3 regions of the Aliivibrio wodanis genome follow, and region 1 is predicted to be linked to each of the others. Evidence: predicted binding sites of a transcription regulator. Region 1 holds the regulator's gene; each other region holds the start of a gene.
What was found. Region 1 encodes MetJ, which represses methionine synthesis genes. Its sites were predicted from a motif close to TTAGACNTNTANANGTCTAA; they were not measured.
Positions count from the first base shown of each region.

Region 2: a site for MetJ is predicted at 2,913-2,932, ahead of metN (methionine ABC transporter ATP-binding protein MetN). Genes of this name have one in related genera too.
Region 3: a site for MetJ is predicted at 3,950-3,969, ahead of metA (homoserine O-succinyltransferase MetA). Genes of this name have one in related genera too.

Region 1 is NZ_JBREXA010000002.1:1,976,733-1,982,704, reverse strand. It holds gene ACU5DF_RS17020 (carbohydrate porin) at 1-939, opposite strand, end outside; partial or broken gene ACU5DF_RS17015 (alpha-amylase family glycosyl hydrolase) at 1,374-3,384, opposite strand; gene metJ (met regulon transcriptional regulator MetJ) at 3,514-3,834, opposite strand; gene ACU5DF_RS17005 (O-succinylhomoserine (thiol)-lyase) at 4,020-5,186, shown strand; gene ACU5DF_RS17000 (bifunctional aspartate kinase/homoserine dehydrogenase II) at 5,186-5,972, shown strand, end outside.
Region 2 is NZ_JBREXA010000002.1:1,575,439-1,581,410, forward strand. It holds gene ACU5DF_RS15155 (aldehyde dehydrogenase family protein) at 1-685, opposite strand, end outside; gene ACU5DF_RS15160 (RidA family protein) at 775-1,185, opposite strand; gene ACU5DF_RS15165 (LysR family transcriptional regulator) at 1,328-2,212, shown strand; gene gmhB (D-glycero-beta-D-manno-heptose 1,7-bisphosphate 7-phosphatase) at 2,281-2,832, opposite strand; gene metN (methionine ABC transporter ATP-binding protein MetN) at 3,074-4,108, shown strand; gene ACU5DF_RS15180 (methionine ABC transporter permease) at 4,098-4,775, shown strand; gene ACU5DF_RS15185 (MetQ/NlpA family lipoprotein) at 4,828-5,637, shown strand; gene ykgO (type B 50S ribosomal protein L36) at 5,697-5,834, opposite strand; gene ACU5DF_RS15195 (type B 50S ribosomal protein L31) at 5,834-5,972, opposite strand, start outside.
Region 3 is NZ_JBREXA010000002.1:2,948,576-2,954,547, reverse strand. It holds gene ACU5DF_RS21750 (alanine/glycine:cation symporter family protein) at 592-2,061, shown strand; gene ACU5DF_RS21745 (VOC family protein) at 2,422-2,841, shown strand; gene ACU5DF_RS21740 (DUF6691 family protein) at 2,919-3,350, opposite strand; gene ACU5DF_RS21735 (YeeE/YedE family protein) at 3,363-3,782, opposite strand; gene metA (homoserine O-succinyltransferase MetA) at 4,004-4,942, shown strand; gene ACU5DF_RS21725 (anaerobic C4-dicarboxylate transporter) at 5,196-5,972, shown strand, end outside.

The DNA of each region.
Region 1 (5,972 bases):
GTAAGATGTTAGGAATAATGATTCTGCTTTATCATCGCCGCCAGCCCAGCTACCAAAGTTAACACCGCGGTTTTGAGCAGTACCTTTACCATAAGAGATGGCAGTTTGAGTCCAACCATCTAAGCCATAGTAGCTAGAGTTTAGTGTTACAGCTGCACCAAAACCATTGTCTTCTTCAACATTTGCTTGTTGCATGTATTTGAAGTCAAAATCTAAACTACCAATACCGGCGTCAACACCGTAGTAATATAAATCATATGAAGTTAGTGTTTGTCGACCATCAGCACCTGGACCATTATTAATGTCACCGTCAGTATCTGCTGTTACGATAGCAAAACCAGCAGTGTGACCTGCAAGTTTAGATTGGATACCAGCACCAACACCTGATGATTGCTTCCAGAACTCTCCCGATAGTAAACCTGCAGCTCGGTTTAGATAACGTTGGCCACCCCAGATCGAAGTATCTTCACCTAGGTAAGATAAACCACCGATTTCTACAAAAGTTTCTTTGATTTCAAATTGAGCTGTTGTATTTGCTTTTTGACTACCAGGAGAAGAATAAGCGTAAGAGTTACCATTACCGTATTCAGAACGAACATTGAAGTTAGACCAAACACCGTTAGCGTGCTCTGTGTGTTTTTTCAATACAAATTCAACTTGGTTTGTGCTCTTACCGTGAGTACCTGCTGTTTTGTAATCTGGTTTACCAAATTCAGTATCAACTGTTTCACCATCAACCATACGATAGTTCATAGATGCGTAGCCGTGAATTTCCCAGCCGTCAGTAATAACATCTGTACCGTTAACCTTTTCTACTTTTGGCGTCGATTCACTTCCAGAAACCGCGTCTAAAGCAACATCTGTTTCAGCAAAAGATGCACCAGAAAATAAGGCTGTAGAAACAGCTGCAGCAAGCAATGTGTACTTATTCATTTTCATCTTAAATCCTATTTCCCTTTTAGAGGATATTTTGATTTGAAAAATGTTTGCTTGACCAAGGCAGTGTAGGTAGGTCAAGCAAACATTAAATTCAGTAAAAGTAATTGACGGGATATAGATTAAAAATAAATCAGTTTTTGTAACTCCTCCTTCTTTTGGGGAGTACAGGGCTTAGATGGGAGGAGGAGAAAAGTTAGGGATAGGTCTTCTGTTGACAGTCATCACATTTAGTAGGTAGTTTTGATTTATTTAATGAGATAATAATCACGTAAGATCATTTTTTAAAAGGTGAAATAAGGTGAAAATAATAAGGTGGGTAAAAAAGATGAAATATACAAAATTGTGATCTAGCCAACAATAGACTTTGCTGGCTAGAAATAGTTCATATTTTGTTTAAGTTTTACGAGGTAGTTCTAAAATATAAACCATAAGATTTATTGGCATTTAGAAACCATAATTGATTTTGGCTCACCTTGTGGAGTGAATTCTAAACTCCAGACATATTCGCCATTTTCAGGTATAGATACTGCTGTATCTTTTCCGTATCCGCCTTTAATTAATGGCGCATCTTGACCTACTTTTAGCGCTAGTCCTTTGGCTGTGTACTGTGCTGACCATCCTTTGGTGGCATATTGCATTTTATAGGCACCACGTTTCTCTTTTATGACAGCTTGATAAACGTTGTTACCTTTGTAGTGATATGCACGTTGTGATTTATGAGCCCAGCCTGAGTCGGCAAAGTCACCCACGACATATAAGGTACTCTTGAAGTGGTTCACTTCCGTCTTTAATATCTGGGTTATCACATTGCGCCATGAAGCCATCACCATAAAGGTCAATGTCTGTTTTTGGTACCACAGGCCCAATATCATTTTGTTCATCTATTTTAAGGAAGCGACTTTCAAAACCTGATAAAGGAAGATAATAAGTTCCTCCCATTGGAGAGAATGACTGGCCTGTTATAAGGTCAATAAGCTTACCTTTAGACCCTATTTTATTTGCTTGAAGCTCTAAGGTTTGTCCTGTTTTTTGAGTACTTACCATATAAATAATGGCATCGTCTTTCGATTGTTTATGGTCAACATAAACTTTTTGATTGGAAATAAGGTGAGATCGTTTTCCCTCATATAGCGCAGGGTGAGCCTCTCGCATTGCCATTAATCTAGATACATAGTTTTTTAGATCGGCTTCTTGCGATGTTAATTTAGTGGTTATACCTTCAATTTTAGCTGAAGAGCGAGCTACGTGATCGTCACACAAGCCTTTGACTGCACATGTATTTTTGTCTGATTTACTCGCGAAGCCATCGACTTGATCACCAATTTCATCACCGTAATATAGGGTAATTGGCCCACTATAGGCCGCTTGAAAAGAAAACGCTGCTTTATGCCTTAACCAATATTCATTGTCAGTAGGCTCGGCAATATTGCCACGTTGTAATAGGTCACCAAAACGAACGAGATCATGATTGCCTAGCATGAGGTTAGGTTTAGCGTGTTTGGGGTAGAGGCTATGCATACTCATACCTTCATTCAACCAATCTCCCCCTTTATTACTGACACTGTTTTCATTGGCCGCAAAGGTCTCAACAACTCTGTAGCGAACAGGGAAATCAAATGCAGAGCATAGTGCAGGGTTATTATCTGCACCATAGCCAGTTTGTGTTATGTAGTTTTCGTTGTTCCAAATTTCAGCCACCATATAGCCAAGTGGATGTACTTTTTCACCTTTATTGTTGGTATAAGTGGTGTTTTGAGAGGCGGTATCAACGGCTTTACGAATATTTTTCCAAGACTCTGTAGGTACTTGATACGCTTGGTCTAATCGCCAACCATCAATATTTAATTCAGTGATCCAATATGCAGCTACTTCTGAATAAAATTCTTCACTTTCAGGATAATCAACTGGGTTATTCTCGCCGCTTGGAAGTTTTCCTGTCGGTGATGGTTTAATTAATCCTTTTTTATGATGACCAAAAACGCCATCAAATAATACATACATCCCGCGGCTATGTGCTTCTTTAACTAATTCTTTGGCTTTATCCATTGTGCCAAAACGAGGATCAATCTTGAAGAAATCAGTAGCAAAATAGCCTGTAGCATCGAGCTTATCTGCCCAGTGATCTTGACCATCAATTGGGGCCGATTCAAAGATAGGGGTCATCCAAATAGTATTCATTCCAAGTGATTGAATATAATCTAATGAATCAATTATTCCTTGTAGATCACCATTATGGTGACTAGTACCATAACCTGTACCGTGGCCTATGGAGTTATCACCATCAACAAAACTTTCCACCATGATTTGATAGATGCGTAAATGGTTACTTTCTTCCATCATTTGAGGGTCGCATTGATAAGCAGGAGTTGTTGATGTTGTTTCTGAGGTTGAGCTACATGCGCTCAAAAGAGAAGTTATCGCGATGGCTATCGCTGTTTTTGCCATGTTATTTTTCACAGTTAGTCCTTTATATTTATAGTAGGGCACTGTGATTATTTATTAAGCAAATAGAAATGTAATCCTCCTTATTTATTTAAAATAAGGAGGAGACAGGAGGAGGAGATGAAGAATTAATTATTCGTCGTCAAACGCTTCAAATTCAATACCCATTGCGGTCATTAATGCCTTTGCTTCCGCAGGAATATCATCAGGACGATCTTTACGTAAATCTTCATCTGTTGGTAAAGGTTGGCCTGTATAAGCATGAAGAAAAGCTTCACACAATAATTCACTGTTTGTTGCGTGACGTAGGTTACTCACTTGTCGACGAGTTCGCTCATCGGTAAGAATTTGTAATACCTTCGTTGGAATTGACACGGTAATTTTTTTTACCTGTTCACTTTTTTTACCATGTTCGGCATAAGGACTTAAATAGTCACCATTCCAATCAGCCATTGCTCACCTTCGTTCTGAATTATTGTTGTTTAAATATGATGGGCTAATTCTAGCGATATTTACGGCTATAAGCAAAGATATATAGACGTCTAGAAGTATTGACGTCTCATTTTGTGATGGTAAAGTAGAAGAATATAACTTATGGATTAGATTATACCACTGCCTAGCAGTTTGGAAGGGAAATTATGAGCGAGAGAAAACCTGCAACTATTGCTGTTCGTACCGGCATTGAGACTGATTCACAACATAATGCTGTTGTACCTCCTATCTACTTATCTACCAATTATAGTTTCCCTGAATTTGGTGATGTACCAAAATATGATTATGCTCGTTCGGGTAACCCAACTCGAACTCAATTGGAAAAGACCTTATCGGATTTAGAATGTGGCTCTGGTGCTGTGGTTACTAACTGTGGAACTTCTGCATTAAACCTAATGGTTTCTGCTTTACTTGGTCCTAATGATCTTATTGTTGCGCCTCATGATTGTTATGGTGGTACTTACCGTCTGTTTAATACTCGCGCTAATAAAGGTGACTTCCAAACCTTATTTGTCGACCAATCAAACACTGAAGCACTAGATGCTGCTCTTGCAAAAAAACCAAAGCTTATCTTATTAGAGACACCATCCAATCCGCTAGTTCGTGTGGTTGATATCGCTGAAATTTGTAAAAAAGCGGCTAAAGTTGGTGCTTTAGTCGCTGTTGATAACACCTTCCTTTCGCCTGTTTTACAGCAACCTCTAACTCTTGGGGCTGATTTTGTCCTGCATTCAACGACTAAATACATTAATGGTCATTCAGATGTTGTTGGCGGTGTGCTAATTGCAAAAACACAAGAGCATGCCGATGATTTTGCTTGGTGGGGTAATTGTATTGGCGCAACAGGGACAGCGTTTGATAGTTATTTAACATTGCGTGGTATTCGAACTCTTGGTGCCCGTATGCGAGTGCATGAAGAGAATGCGATGGAGGTGTTAAAATGTCTTCAAGAGGAAGAGCTTGTGGGAACTATTTATCACCCAAGTTTACCTGAACATCCTGGTCATGAGATAGCAAAGCGCCAACAAGCAGGTTTTGGGGCAATGTTAAGTTTTGAATTAAATGGGTCATTAGAGCAACTTAAAGTTTTTGTAAAAGAGCTTAAATATTTCTCTTTGGCTGAATCTTTAGGTGGCGTAGAAAGCCTTATAGCTCATCCAGGAACGATGACTCACCGAGCTATGTCGGATGAAGCTCAAGCAGAGGCAGGGTTAGTACCAACGTTGTTACGTATTTCTGTAGGTTTAGAAGACAGCAGAGATTTGATTTCAGATCTTAAGCAAGCCTTTCTTATCGCTGCTGAGGTGAAGTAATGACAGTTTTAGTACAACGCCAGTTGCATAAATTTGGTGGCAGCAGTCTTGCAAATCCTGAGTGTTATCGCCGTGTAGCCACTATTTTGAAAGAGTATTCTAACGAGAATGACTTAGTCGTGGTGTCTGCTGCAGGTAATACTACGAATCGAATTTTAGAATGGTTTGAAGAATTATCTAAAGATGGTCGCTTAGCTCATGAAACTTTAGAGTCATTACGCCAATATCAACAAGGCTTAATTTCTGAGTTATTAACTCCTGAAAATGCAGAACCATTGCTTGAGCTACTTCATCTTGAATTAGTTGCAATTGGTCAATGCCACGCACCTTTAACTGAAATTCAACAGGCAGATATTCTTGGTCATGGTGAAGTATGGTCTTCTCGATTATTGTCTGCTTATCTAAACCAAATTGATTTACAAGCTGCTCCGTTAGACTCTCGTACTTTTTTACGTGCAGAGCGTGCAGCTCAACCTGAAGTTGATCGTTCATTATCTTGGTCGTTATTTAAAGAGCAAATTGCCCAACACCCTCATGGTCGTATTGTGATTACTGGCTTTATGGCGCGTAATCAAAAAGGGAATACAGTTTTACTTGGTCGTAATGGTTCTGATTATTCAGCAACAATGATTGGAGCGTTAGCTGATGCTTCCCGAGTTACGATTTGGAGTGATGTCGCAGGGGTATTCAGTGCTGATCCTCGTAAAGTAGAAGACGCTTGTTTATTACCTTTACTTCGTTTGGATGAAGCAAGTGAATTAGCTCGATTAGCCGCCCCAGTATTGC
Region 2 (5,972 bases), 400 kb from region 1:
CACCATTAATTTCTTTTGAATTGATTAATGCATTACCCACTTGAGAGCCATTACCGAGTACTAAGTTAAAAGTTCCTTCTGGTAGGCCTTGACGGTGAATTATCTCAGTGAGAGCAACCGCACTTGCAGGGGTTAAATTTGCAGGTTTCCAGATCACACTGTTGCCAAATGCCAATGCAGGGGCTATCTTCCAAGCGGCTGTTGCTGTTGGGAAATTCCAAGGAGAAATCACCGCAATTACACCTACCGCTTCACGCGTTACTTCAACAGAAACACCCGGTCTTACTGAATCAGCACTATCACCTATCTGGCGTAATACTTCTGCAGCAAAGTATTGAAAGAATTGACCTGCGCGATAAATCTCACCACGACCTTCCATAAAAGGTTTACCTTCTTCACTTGAAAGCAAACGCCCTAATTCATCACAACGTGCAATTAACTCATCACCAATCGCCTGCAATACCGCTTGTTTACGCTCTAGTGGAGTTTTCTCCCATTCTGGCTGTGCTTTTTTTGCTGCTGAAATCGCATCTTGAACTTGGCGCTCACTTGCTTGAGCAAAATGACCTAAATTCTGCGTGATGTCAGATGGGTTAATGTTCGTTATCGTACTGATACCAGATTGCCACTCACCACCGATGTATAATGATTTTTCTGCTTGGATAATTTGCGCTTGAACTGTCATGCCATCTTCCTTGTTCTAAGATTTATTGCTTTCAAAAATAAACAATAAATAAACTAATTCGTTAATATTAAATGAGGGGGGATTTAACGTTATTCTGATTGAACGGCTGCATAAACAACCAACTCAACTAACATTTCTTCACGAGCTAACCCTGCGACAATCATTGCTGCACGGTTTGGGTAAGGGGCGTTAAAGTATTCTGCATACACTTTATTTACAGTGGTGAGATACTCCCTGTCAGTGACATAAATCAATACTTGCAGAACAGAATCTAACGACTCTCCCGCACACTCTAATGTGTGAACTAAATTATCTAGAGTTTGACGAGTTTGTGCTTCAATCCCTCCTTCAACCACTATCCCTGATTGATCAATCGGTATCTGGGCCGTATATAAAGTGCCGTTATTTACAATTGCCCACTCAAGAGGTGCTTTTGACGCAAATAGCTCGGTTTTTACTGCATGCTTTTTCATTTTAGTCGTCACTCTCTCATTCGTCATGTAATAACAATGTTTCAACATAGTTAAATAATGCACATTGACAGATGATAAATCTAACGGTAAATTTTTTACATTCGATAAGAAAAACTAATCACTTTAGTAAGAGTTCGATAAATAAAGGGCTGACAAGGAGGGAGGATAAATGAGTATCAAACTACAACAATTGAAACACTTTACTTTAGTCGTAGAAGAAGGAGGCTTTCGCGCTGCATCAAATCGTGCAAATCGTTCTCAAGCGGCATTATCAACCTCAATTAAAGAACTTGAACGTATTTTAGAACAACCTTTATTTGAAGCCGGTAATAAATCGAAATTAACGCCTTTTGGAGAGATCTGCTTTCCTAAAATAAAACAGTTCTTAGGTGTTTATGAACAGCTAACCAACGATTTACGTGCCGATGCAGCAGGCCAACAAGGGCGAGTTCGTATCGCAAGTGTTCCCTCTGTTGCTGCAAAATTGATCCCGAGTGTACTGGGAGCGTTTAGTGAAAAGTATCCAAATGTTGAAGTCAGTTTAATTGATGATAATGCCGCTGCTGTTGAAGCTAGGTTATTATCTGGAGAAGTTGATTTAGCGTTGGGGAATTTTTCACAATTAGAAGAGGAAGCGATTCACTTTACTCCTCTTATCGCCGATCCTATTGGGGTGGTGTGCTTAAAAGATCATCCGATTGCCAATAACCTCGACGGTGTTGAATGGCAAGCATTACTCTCATATCCTTTTATTAAGAACGGAACTTGTTCTTTACTTAATTCCACTCCTGCTCACGTACTTAGTGAACAAGCCCTCTACTCTGTAGAAAATATCACTTCATTGTTTTCAATATTGGAACTCGGTATTGGAATTACGACCTTACCGAAATTAGCCTTCCCAACCAATGAAACCCGTTTAGTATGGATCCCTTTGATTGACCCACCACTAGAACGACAAATTGGAATATTTCAGTTAGCAGGAAGAACCATCTCACCACAAGCTCAGCAGTTTTATGAATTATGCGTTCAGTACTTAAATTATCAAAAAGAATAACCAATAAAAAAGCCCACAAACTAAAAGTCTGGGGGCTTTCTAAAATTACAGTCGTGTGCTTTATTTAATTAAGCAAACAGAAACTTTGGCACATCAGCAATGCTATCAAGAACAGTTGTAGCTAACGCTTCGCCTTCTTCTGTTACTGGCTTACCAGTACGAACAAGAATACGAGTGCCAACCCCCGCCGCTTGTGCTGCCATCATGTCTTCTTTCTTATCACCAATCATCACAGAGTTTTCCATGTCGATGTCTAAGAAAGTTTGAGCAGAAATAAACATACCTGGATTTGGTTTACGGCAATCACATGCTTCTTTGTATTGCTCTACCGTTGCTTCAGGATGGTGTGGGCAGTAATAGATACCATCAAAATCGATATCGTTTTCAGCAAAATTCCAATCCATCCACTCTGTCAATGTTTCAAATTGCTCTTCTGTAAACATGCCACGAGCAATGCCTGATTGGTTTGTTACCAATACCAGTAGGTAACCCATGTCTTTGCATTTTTTAACAGCATTAAATACACCATCAATGTATTCAAAGTCATCACGTTTATGAACATAGCCACGATCAACGTTAATCACGCCGTCTCTATCAAGAAATACTGCTGGTTTAGACAAGGTGAAACCCTCTATATAATCAAATCGGTTAATAAAAAATTATCGCACGCTTTTCATTTCTTAGCATCTTATTTATACGTTTAGCCGTCTAGACGTAAAAATATCTATTGACTTAACACCGTATACCCAATAGCATCACTAATACATTAAAAATGAGAGGTTGCTCAGGTTTCTTAACCTTTTCCATCTTTCTATTTACATTAGTTCCCTATTTATACAAAAATGCAGTTCAAGGCGAATCATGATTGAAATAAACCGCGTTAATAAGGTGTTTTATCAAGGTGCAAAGGAAATTAATGCCCTTAAAGATATTAACCTTCACATTGCCCAAGGCACCATCTTTGGTGTAATAGGCTCATCAGGTGCAGGGAAAAGCACACTGATACGCTGTGTAAACATGTTAGAGAAGCCTACAAATGGTGAGGTGATTGTTGATGGTGTTGATTTAACCAAACTGTCTTCAAGCGAATTGAGCAAGGCTCGTCGTAATATTGGGATGATCTTCCAACACTTTAATCTTCTCGCTTCACGAACTGTATTTGATAACGTTGCTCTACCATTAGAGTTGGCGGGCAAATCAAAACAAGAGATTCAGAAAAAAGTCACTGAGTTATTAGAACTCGTCGGATTGACTGATAAACACCACACTTACCCTGCTAACTTAAGTGGTGGTCAAAAACAACGTGTTGCGATTGCTCGTGCACTATCAACCGATCCTAAAGTGCTGTTATGTGATGAAGCGACCAGTGCGCTTGATCCTGCAACAACAAAATCGATTTTAGAACTGATTAAAGATCTAAATCGTAAATTAAATATCACGATTTTAATCATTACTCATGAAATGGAAGTGGTTAAAAATATCTGTCACCAAGTTGCAATTATCGGTGATGGTGAATTAGTTGAGAAAGGCATTGTGAGTGATATTTTTGCTCACCCTAAAACCAAACTTGCTCAAGAGTTTATTCGAGCAACGTTAGATTTATCCATTCCTGATGATTTCAAAGCTCGCCTACAAGATACGTATGTAGAAGGTAGCTATCCTCTTATTCGCCTAGAGTTTACTGGCGCGAGTGTTGATGCTCCTGTTATTAGCCAAATATCTCGCGAATTTGATATTGATATTAGTATCTTAAATGCGGATATCGATTATGCAGGTGGGGTTAAATTTGGCCTTATGTTAGCCGAGTTTTTCGGTAATCAAAAATCAACAGAGCAAGCAATTGCATTCTTACGTAATCATCACGTGAAAGTAGAGGTATTAGGTTATGTCATTTGATGTAATTTCTGCATGGTTTGATCTAAACAGCAAGCTATTATTAAACGCGACTGGCGAAACCCTTTATATGGTTGCAGTTGCAGGCATTGTTGGCTTTGCTATTGGTATTCCATTGGGCGTTATTCTTCATATCACCAAAAAAGGTGGTTTGATGGAAAACACAACGTTCAATAGTGTACTAGGTGCGATTGTAAACGTGGGGCGTTCAGTGCCTTTCTTGGTACTAATGGTTGCGATTATTCCAGTAACAAAACTGATTGTAGGTAGCTTTATTGGTACTACAGCAGCTATCGTTCCATTGACTATTGGTGCAATCCCATTTGTGGCTCGTCTTATTGAAGGCGCATTAATTGAAGTACCAAGTGGCTTGGTTGAAGCTGCACAGTCTATGGGTGCAACACCACTGCAAATTATTACGAAAGTACTGCTTCCTGAAGCATTACCAACAATCTTAAATTCGGTAACCATCACACTGGTAACACTGGTTAGTTACTCTGCAATGGCAGGTACAGTTGGTGGTGGCGGCTTAGGTGATGTCGCTATTCGATATGGTTTCCACCGTTATGATTTAACCATCATGGCTGTGACTGTTGTTATGCTGATTGTTTTAGTACAAATCATTCAATCTGTAGGTGATAATTTAGTTAAGAAAGTTGATCACCGTTAATCTAATTTAAAATTTTTTGATTCATATGGAATTCATTTTTAAGGAGTAAATAATGAAATTAAATCTAAAAACACTGGCAGCAGTTGCTGGTCTAGCATCAACACTTATTCTTACTGGTTGCGGCCAAGAAGAAGCAAACACCAATCTAATTAAAGTAGGTGTAATGGCGGGTGCTGAAGCACAGGTTGCTGAAGTTGCTGCAAAAGTTGCAAAAGAGCAATACGGTCTTGATGTTGAGCTAGTTACTTTTACAGACTACGTTACACCAAACGCAGCGTTGGATGATGGGTCTATTGACCTAAATGCTTTCCAACACAAGCCATACCTTGATCAACAAGTAACTGATCGCGGTTACAAAATTGAAGTTGCAGGTAATACGTTTGTTTACCCTATTGCTGGCTACTCTAAGAAAGTAACGTCTGTTGAGCAAATCGAAGACGGTGCACGTATTGCTGTACCAAATGATCCAACTAACCTTGGTCGTTCTCTTCTTCTTCTTCAACAACAAGGCCTAATCACACTGCGTGATGGTTCAGGTCTTGCTGCAACGGTTCGTGATATTACAGCTAACCCTAAAAATATCTCAATTGTTGAATTAGATGCAGCACAACTGCCTCGTTCACTTGATGACGTTGCACTGTCTGTAATCAACACGACTTATGCAAGCAGCATCAACTTAACACCAGAGAAAGATGGTATCTTTGTAGAAGATAAAAAATCTCCATATGTAAACTTAATTGTTGGCCGTACTGACAATGTAAACTCTGAAAATGTGAAGACTTTTGTTAAAGCTTACCAATCAGAAGAAGTTTACCAAGCCGCATTTAAAACGTTTGATGGCGGTATCGTTAAAGGTTGGTAATTCCTCTTTTGACTTAATCAAACCTAAAAGGTTGGCATAATGCCAACCTTTTTTCTATCTTACTTTTTCTTCTTTCCTTGCACTGCTTTAAATCGAGGATTTGTCTTACAAATAACAAAAACTCTCCCCTTTCGTTTTACGATTTGACAATCTTTATGTCTAGATTTAGCACTTTTCAATGAGCTTAATACTTTCATTATACTTTACCTTTTAATGCACCAAATCGACGATTGAAATTTGCCACTCGGCCTTCGCTAGACACAACTCTCTGCTCTCCCGTATAAAACGGGTGCGATTCAGAAGAAATATCCAATGTCATATAAGGGTATTCCTTA
Region 3 (5,972 bases), 970 kb from region 1:
AAAACATTTATTTGAGAAGAAAAACTGTAATTTATCACCAGTTACGCTAACTCTTCGAAGGTCAACTTATCTAAAATATTCAAATAAAGGTGACAGTCTAGGAATGGAAAGATAACGATAAAATTATCAATTAAATATTGGTAATAGAATAAGAAATTTCAATTTTAGAGCCCACGGCATATTGATAAAAAAGAATTAACTATCATTAAGTTATATCTGCATACTTAGAGTTAAGTACTTAGATACAACTTTATAAAATAGATAGATACCATAAACCCAAAAGCAGGTTTATTTTTTATAATAAAAGCGGGTCTAGCTAAAAATAAGAAACTTTCCAAAAGAGCATAAAACACATAAAAATAAAAACATTATTTTGTAAAAATTTTTAACCATACGTAAAAAAAGTATGGCATATTGTTTCATTATTATTGACTATGCAAAGCCTACTGAACTATATTAATCGCCGCAAATCCTTAGCAAACGATATTTTATACAACTTTATAACAAAGTTACTTATATTTCTTAAAGATTGAACGTTTGAAATTCATTTTTTAAGAAAAATAAATTGACGATTATTAATAAGGAAATTTCATGACAAACACAGATTTAACTCTAGTTGAGTCAATAAACGAAGCTTTAATGTCCGTTATTGGCGCAATTAATGGGCTTCTTTGGGGACAAGTTCTCGTTTATCTTCTTGTTGGTGTTGGTGTGTACTTCACTGTACGTCTTGGCTTCATTCAACTTCGCCAACTTGGTCACTCAATTAAAATTTTACGCAACGGTCAAGAGATCGACAGCGGTATCAGTTCTTATCAAGTATTTTGCACCTCTATGGCTGCTCGCGTGGGAACGGGTAACATGGCAGGTGTGGCAGTAGCATTAACTGTTGGTGGCCCTGGTGCTATCTTCTGGATGTGGGTAATTGCTCTATTTGGTATGGCTACAGCATTTATTGAATCAACACTAGCTCAAGTATACAAAGTGAAAGACGTTGACGGTCAATACCGCGGCGGCCCTGCTTACTACATGGAGAAAGGTCTTGGTCAACGCTGGATGGGGACTCTTTTCTCTATCTTCCTAATCATCGCTTTTGGTCTAGTATTCAACGCCGTTCAAGCAAACACGATTACTGATGCACTTAATCATTCATTTGGTTTTGATAAAACTATCATGGGTATCATCATTGTTGCTGTTTCAGGCTTCTTTATCATGGGTGGTTTACGTCGTGTTGCTAGCGCATCTTCAAAAATCGTTCCTGTTATGGCTATTGGTTACCTTGCGATTGCACTAATTGTTGTATTGATGAATATTACTGAAGTTCCTGCAGTATTAGCGCTTATCGTTAAGAGTGCGTTCGGTTGGCAAGAAGCGGCGGCTGGTGGTGTTGCTTATACTATCGCTCAAGCAATGCAATCTGGTATCGCTCGTGGTTTATTCTCGAATGAAGCGGGCATGGGTTCTGCTGCAAACATCGCAGCAAGTGCTACACCAAACCCTAACCACCCTGCATCACAAGGTTTTGTGCAAATGCTAGGTGTTTTTGTTGATACGCTAGTTATCTGTACAGCTTCTGCGGCGATGATTATGCTTTCAGGCGTAATGGATCAACCAGATGCAGCAACAGGCATTGGCCTTCTTCAACAAGCACTAACCAATGAATTAGGCGGTTGGACAAGCTACTTTATGGCTCTAGCTATTCTTCTGTTCTGTTTTACGTCTATCATTGCAAACTACAGCTACGCTGAAACAAACGTAATGTTCTTGAATGGTAATTCTAAGAAGGGTTTATTTGGTTTCCGTCTATGTGTACTAGCAATGGTTATGTTTGGCTCTGTAGCTTCTCTACCGGTGGTATGGAACTTAGCTGATGCATCTATGGGGATGATGGCATTAATCAACATCGTTGCTCTAGTATTGCTTTCTAAACTGGCAATCAAGATCATTAAAGATTACGAAACTCAACTTAAAGCGGGAAAAACTCCAGAGTTTGATCGTACTAAGTTCCCTGAGCTAGATAACCTAGATGGTGCATGGCACCCAAAGAAAAAGAAAGCATAATAACTCTCTTATCTCATAAATAAGCAAAGCCCGTAGCCTAAGTACTACGGGCTTTTTTTTATCTATAATTCAGACAAAACATAATGTTTAATACCAACTCCATTAATTATCTGGTCATTATTACTGGTTAAATATCTCAATAGTTGCGTTAAAAATTATTGCTGTAGAATAACTACTTATAAGAATTTTCGCCTTACTCTTAAGTGATTTTCCTGCGTAATAAATAGATCATCTAATTAGTTACATTGGTACAAATCAAAATAAATGATAAGGAAAATTAATTTAGTTATTGACCTAAAGTTAAGTTGAGGTTTTAAGCTGTATCCAACTAAGCAAGATTAATCAATGACAGGAGTCACTATGACACAATTTGAACATGCTAATCTCACCGTACCAAACATTGATGCAGCTATCGCTTTTCTTTTAAATGCAGCACCTGACTTTCGAATAAAAGCAGATCAAACCCCTAAAGGAAAACAACGTTGGGTACATATCGGCAACGATACTTGCTACTTTGCCTTGCAAGAGCCACACGATTCAATGACCTCTATCGACAATCGTAAGCCATACCAAAATATTGCAATTAACCATATTGGAATGATCGTTGAGAATTTAGATAGCATTCAAAATAAACTGCTTTCTTTAGGTTACGAACAAAATGGAGATATCGCACAAGAGAAGTATGGTCGACGCATTTATTTTTATGATAAAGCGCATTTTGAATGGGAATTGGTTGAATATAATAGTGAAAAAGAAGAAGAGCGTTATTGCTATGAATAAAGAATAACGGCTCGAACTCAGAATAGACGTAAAGGAGCCAATAATGTTATTAGCTCCTCTCTGATGCAAGTTTGATATTACGTATTTTTATTAAGAATGAAATGAGTACTTCCTAGCCCTATCATCATGGCAATTAAAAAATAAACCAAACCACTATTACCAAGCCCGATACTTGATACTGCGGGTCCAGGGCAAATACCTGCAATCCCCCAACCTAAACCAAAGATAGCTGCTCCTGATAGCAATTTCGTATCAATTTGTTTGTTACTAGACAAACAAAATTGTTCAGCGTTAAGTGGTTTTGTTTTTGGTTTAATTAATAAGAAATAGGCAGGCATAAAGACTAATAGTGCCCCTCCCATTACAAACATTAAGCTTGGGTCCCAGTGACCAGTAACATCTAAAAAACCAATAACTTTTTCAGGATCAGCCATGCCTGATATCGCCATGCCTAGACCAAATAGAAGACCAGAGATAAGAGACACTAGACGAAAAAATACATTATTCATAACCATCCCTTATTAAAGTATATGTAATCGAACAAATACGGTTATTGCAGCAACAAGCATAAACACTGCGGTTGCCACCATTGAGCGAACCGATAAGCGTCCAATACCACAAATCCCATGACCACTCGTACAGCCATTACCTAAACGAGTACCAATACCAACCAATAGTCCAGCAACAATAAGCATACTGGTTGTAGTTTCATACTCTTTTGGCACTTCAGCGCCTAAGAAATACACACCAATAGCACCACCCGCGATCATACTAAGCACGAACAGCCATCTCCATGCGTAGTCTCGTTTTTTCGGTGCCATTAACCCAGTCAGTACTCCACTGATCCCGGCAATTTTACCGTTAAGTAAAAGCAATAAAGTCGCTGATACACCTAACAGTATTCCGCCAAATAAAGAGCTCCATGGAATTGTCATCATCATTACTCATTAGTTTGTTTTTTAAACATATTAATAAGAGTACGTACGAACCATTAATTAGTCAATGCTTATTTAGCTTAACACAAATTAGCCACTACTAATATTGTAATGATAAAAATATAAAAAATGAGCATGACCCTATCTCGACACTCGATAAATAATAAGGTAGTTTAGGGGTATAGACGTATAGAATGCTACAAATTAAAATAACTTAAGGATAAGTTGTGCCGATAAAAATACCAGACCAACTCCCTGCTGCTGAAGTATTACGTGAAGAAAATATCTTTATCATGCAAGAGTCTCGCGCCACCACACAAGCCATTCGTCCTCTAAAAGTCATCATTTTAAACTTGATGCCAAAGAAAATTGAAACTGAAACACAATTTTTACGTTTACTTTCGAATAGTCCATTACAAGTGGATGTAGAGCTATTACGCATTGATAATCGAACCAGTAAAAATACACCAACTGAGCATTTAGATACCTTTTATCGCCAATTTGAAGGCATCAAAGATCGCAATTTTGATGGGCTGATAATTACAGGCGCACCGCTGGGTTTAGTGCAATTTGAAGATGTAATCTACTGGGATCACCTACAAACAATTATGACCTGGGCAAAAGACCATGTGACTTCAAGTTTGTATGTGTGTTGGGCAGCCCAAGCTGGCTTAAAGTTATTGTATGATTTACCTAAACGTACACGTAAAGAAAAATTATCTGGCGTATATCAGCATAATAACCTTGACCAACACCACCCTATTTTACGTGGCTTTGATGATCAGTTTTTAGCACCTCACTCTCGTTACGCTGACTTTTCAGCTGATTATCTAAATGAGCACACAGATCTCGATATTCTTGCCACTTCTGATCAGGCAGGTGTGTATTTAGCATCAACCAAAGATAAACGAAACGTATTTGTCACCGGACACCCAGAATACGATTCATTTACTCTGCATAATGAGTACGTTCGTGACCTCGGCGAGGGAATGGAACCTGTTATTCCTCTGAATTATTATCCAGACGATAACCCTGAGATCCCGCCAAAAGCGACGTGGCGCAGTCACGGTCATTTACTGTTTTCTAACTGGCTCAATTATTGTGTTTACCAACAAACACCGTACGATCTTGACCACTTTTCAGAGCAAAACTTCACACGAGACTAGTCTTCTTTGGGTATTAGCACCGAGTTAATACCCAAACCCCATCATATAATAACCAGTACAATCCGATAGATAGCGCCCATTTTTTCTTTTTTTGATAAAAAATGACCTTTCATTTAATTCAGATCAACCAAGCTTCTATTTATAAAACCAACAACAGTCTAAATGAGAACTTGCTCAATTAAACCATATGATAAATAAGGTATTAATGCCCTTAGTTGATTTTAATTATAATTGCATTAATGCAGGTGGTTCTATGTTGTACTTTGAATTTCTCTTTTTATTACTCGTTCTCTATACTGGTTCCCGATTTGGTGGTATAGGGTTAGGGGTTGTTTCTGGAATTGGTTTGGTCATTGAAGTCTTTATCTTCAAAATGCCACCAACCTCTCCTCCCGTCACTGTAATGTTGATCATCTTAGCCGTTGTGACTTGCGCCTCTATATTAGAAGCCGCTGGTGGTTTAAAATACATGTTACAAGTGGCTGAACGCATTTTAAGAAAGAACCCAAAACGGGTCACCATCATTGCGCCATTTGTCACTTATGCAATGACATTTTTACTAGGTACAGGTCATGCTGTGTACTCAATTATGCCTATCATCGGTGATGTAGCATTAAAGAATGGTATCCGTCCTGAGCGCCCAATGGCTGCTGCATCTGTTGCTTCTCAAATTGCTATTACCGCTTCACCACTTTCTGCTGCGGTTGTTTATTATCTCGCACAATTAGTAGATATTGACGCATCAATCACCTTAATGTCGATCTTAATGGTAACGGTTCCTTCGACTTTGTTTGGTACGTTAATGCTGGCACTTTACAGCTTACGTCGCGGCAAAGAGTTAGAAGATGATGAAGATTACCAAGCACGTTTAAAAGATCCTATTTGGCGTGAAAAAATCTTAAACACAACCTCAACCTCTTTAGATGAAGAACTTCCAACAAAAGCACGTAATGCAGTTCTTATCTTTTTAGCTGCAATTGCTTCGATTGTTGTAATTGCAATGTTCCCTGAAATTCGAACTATTGTTGAT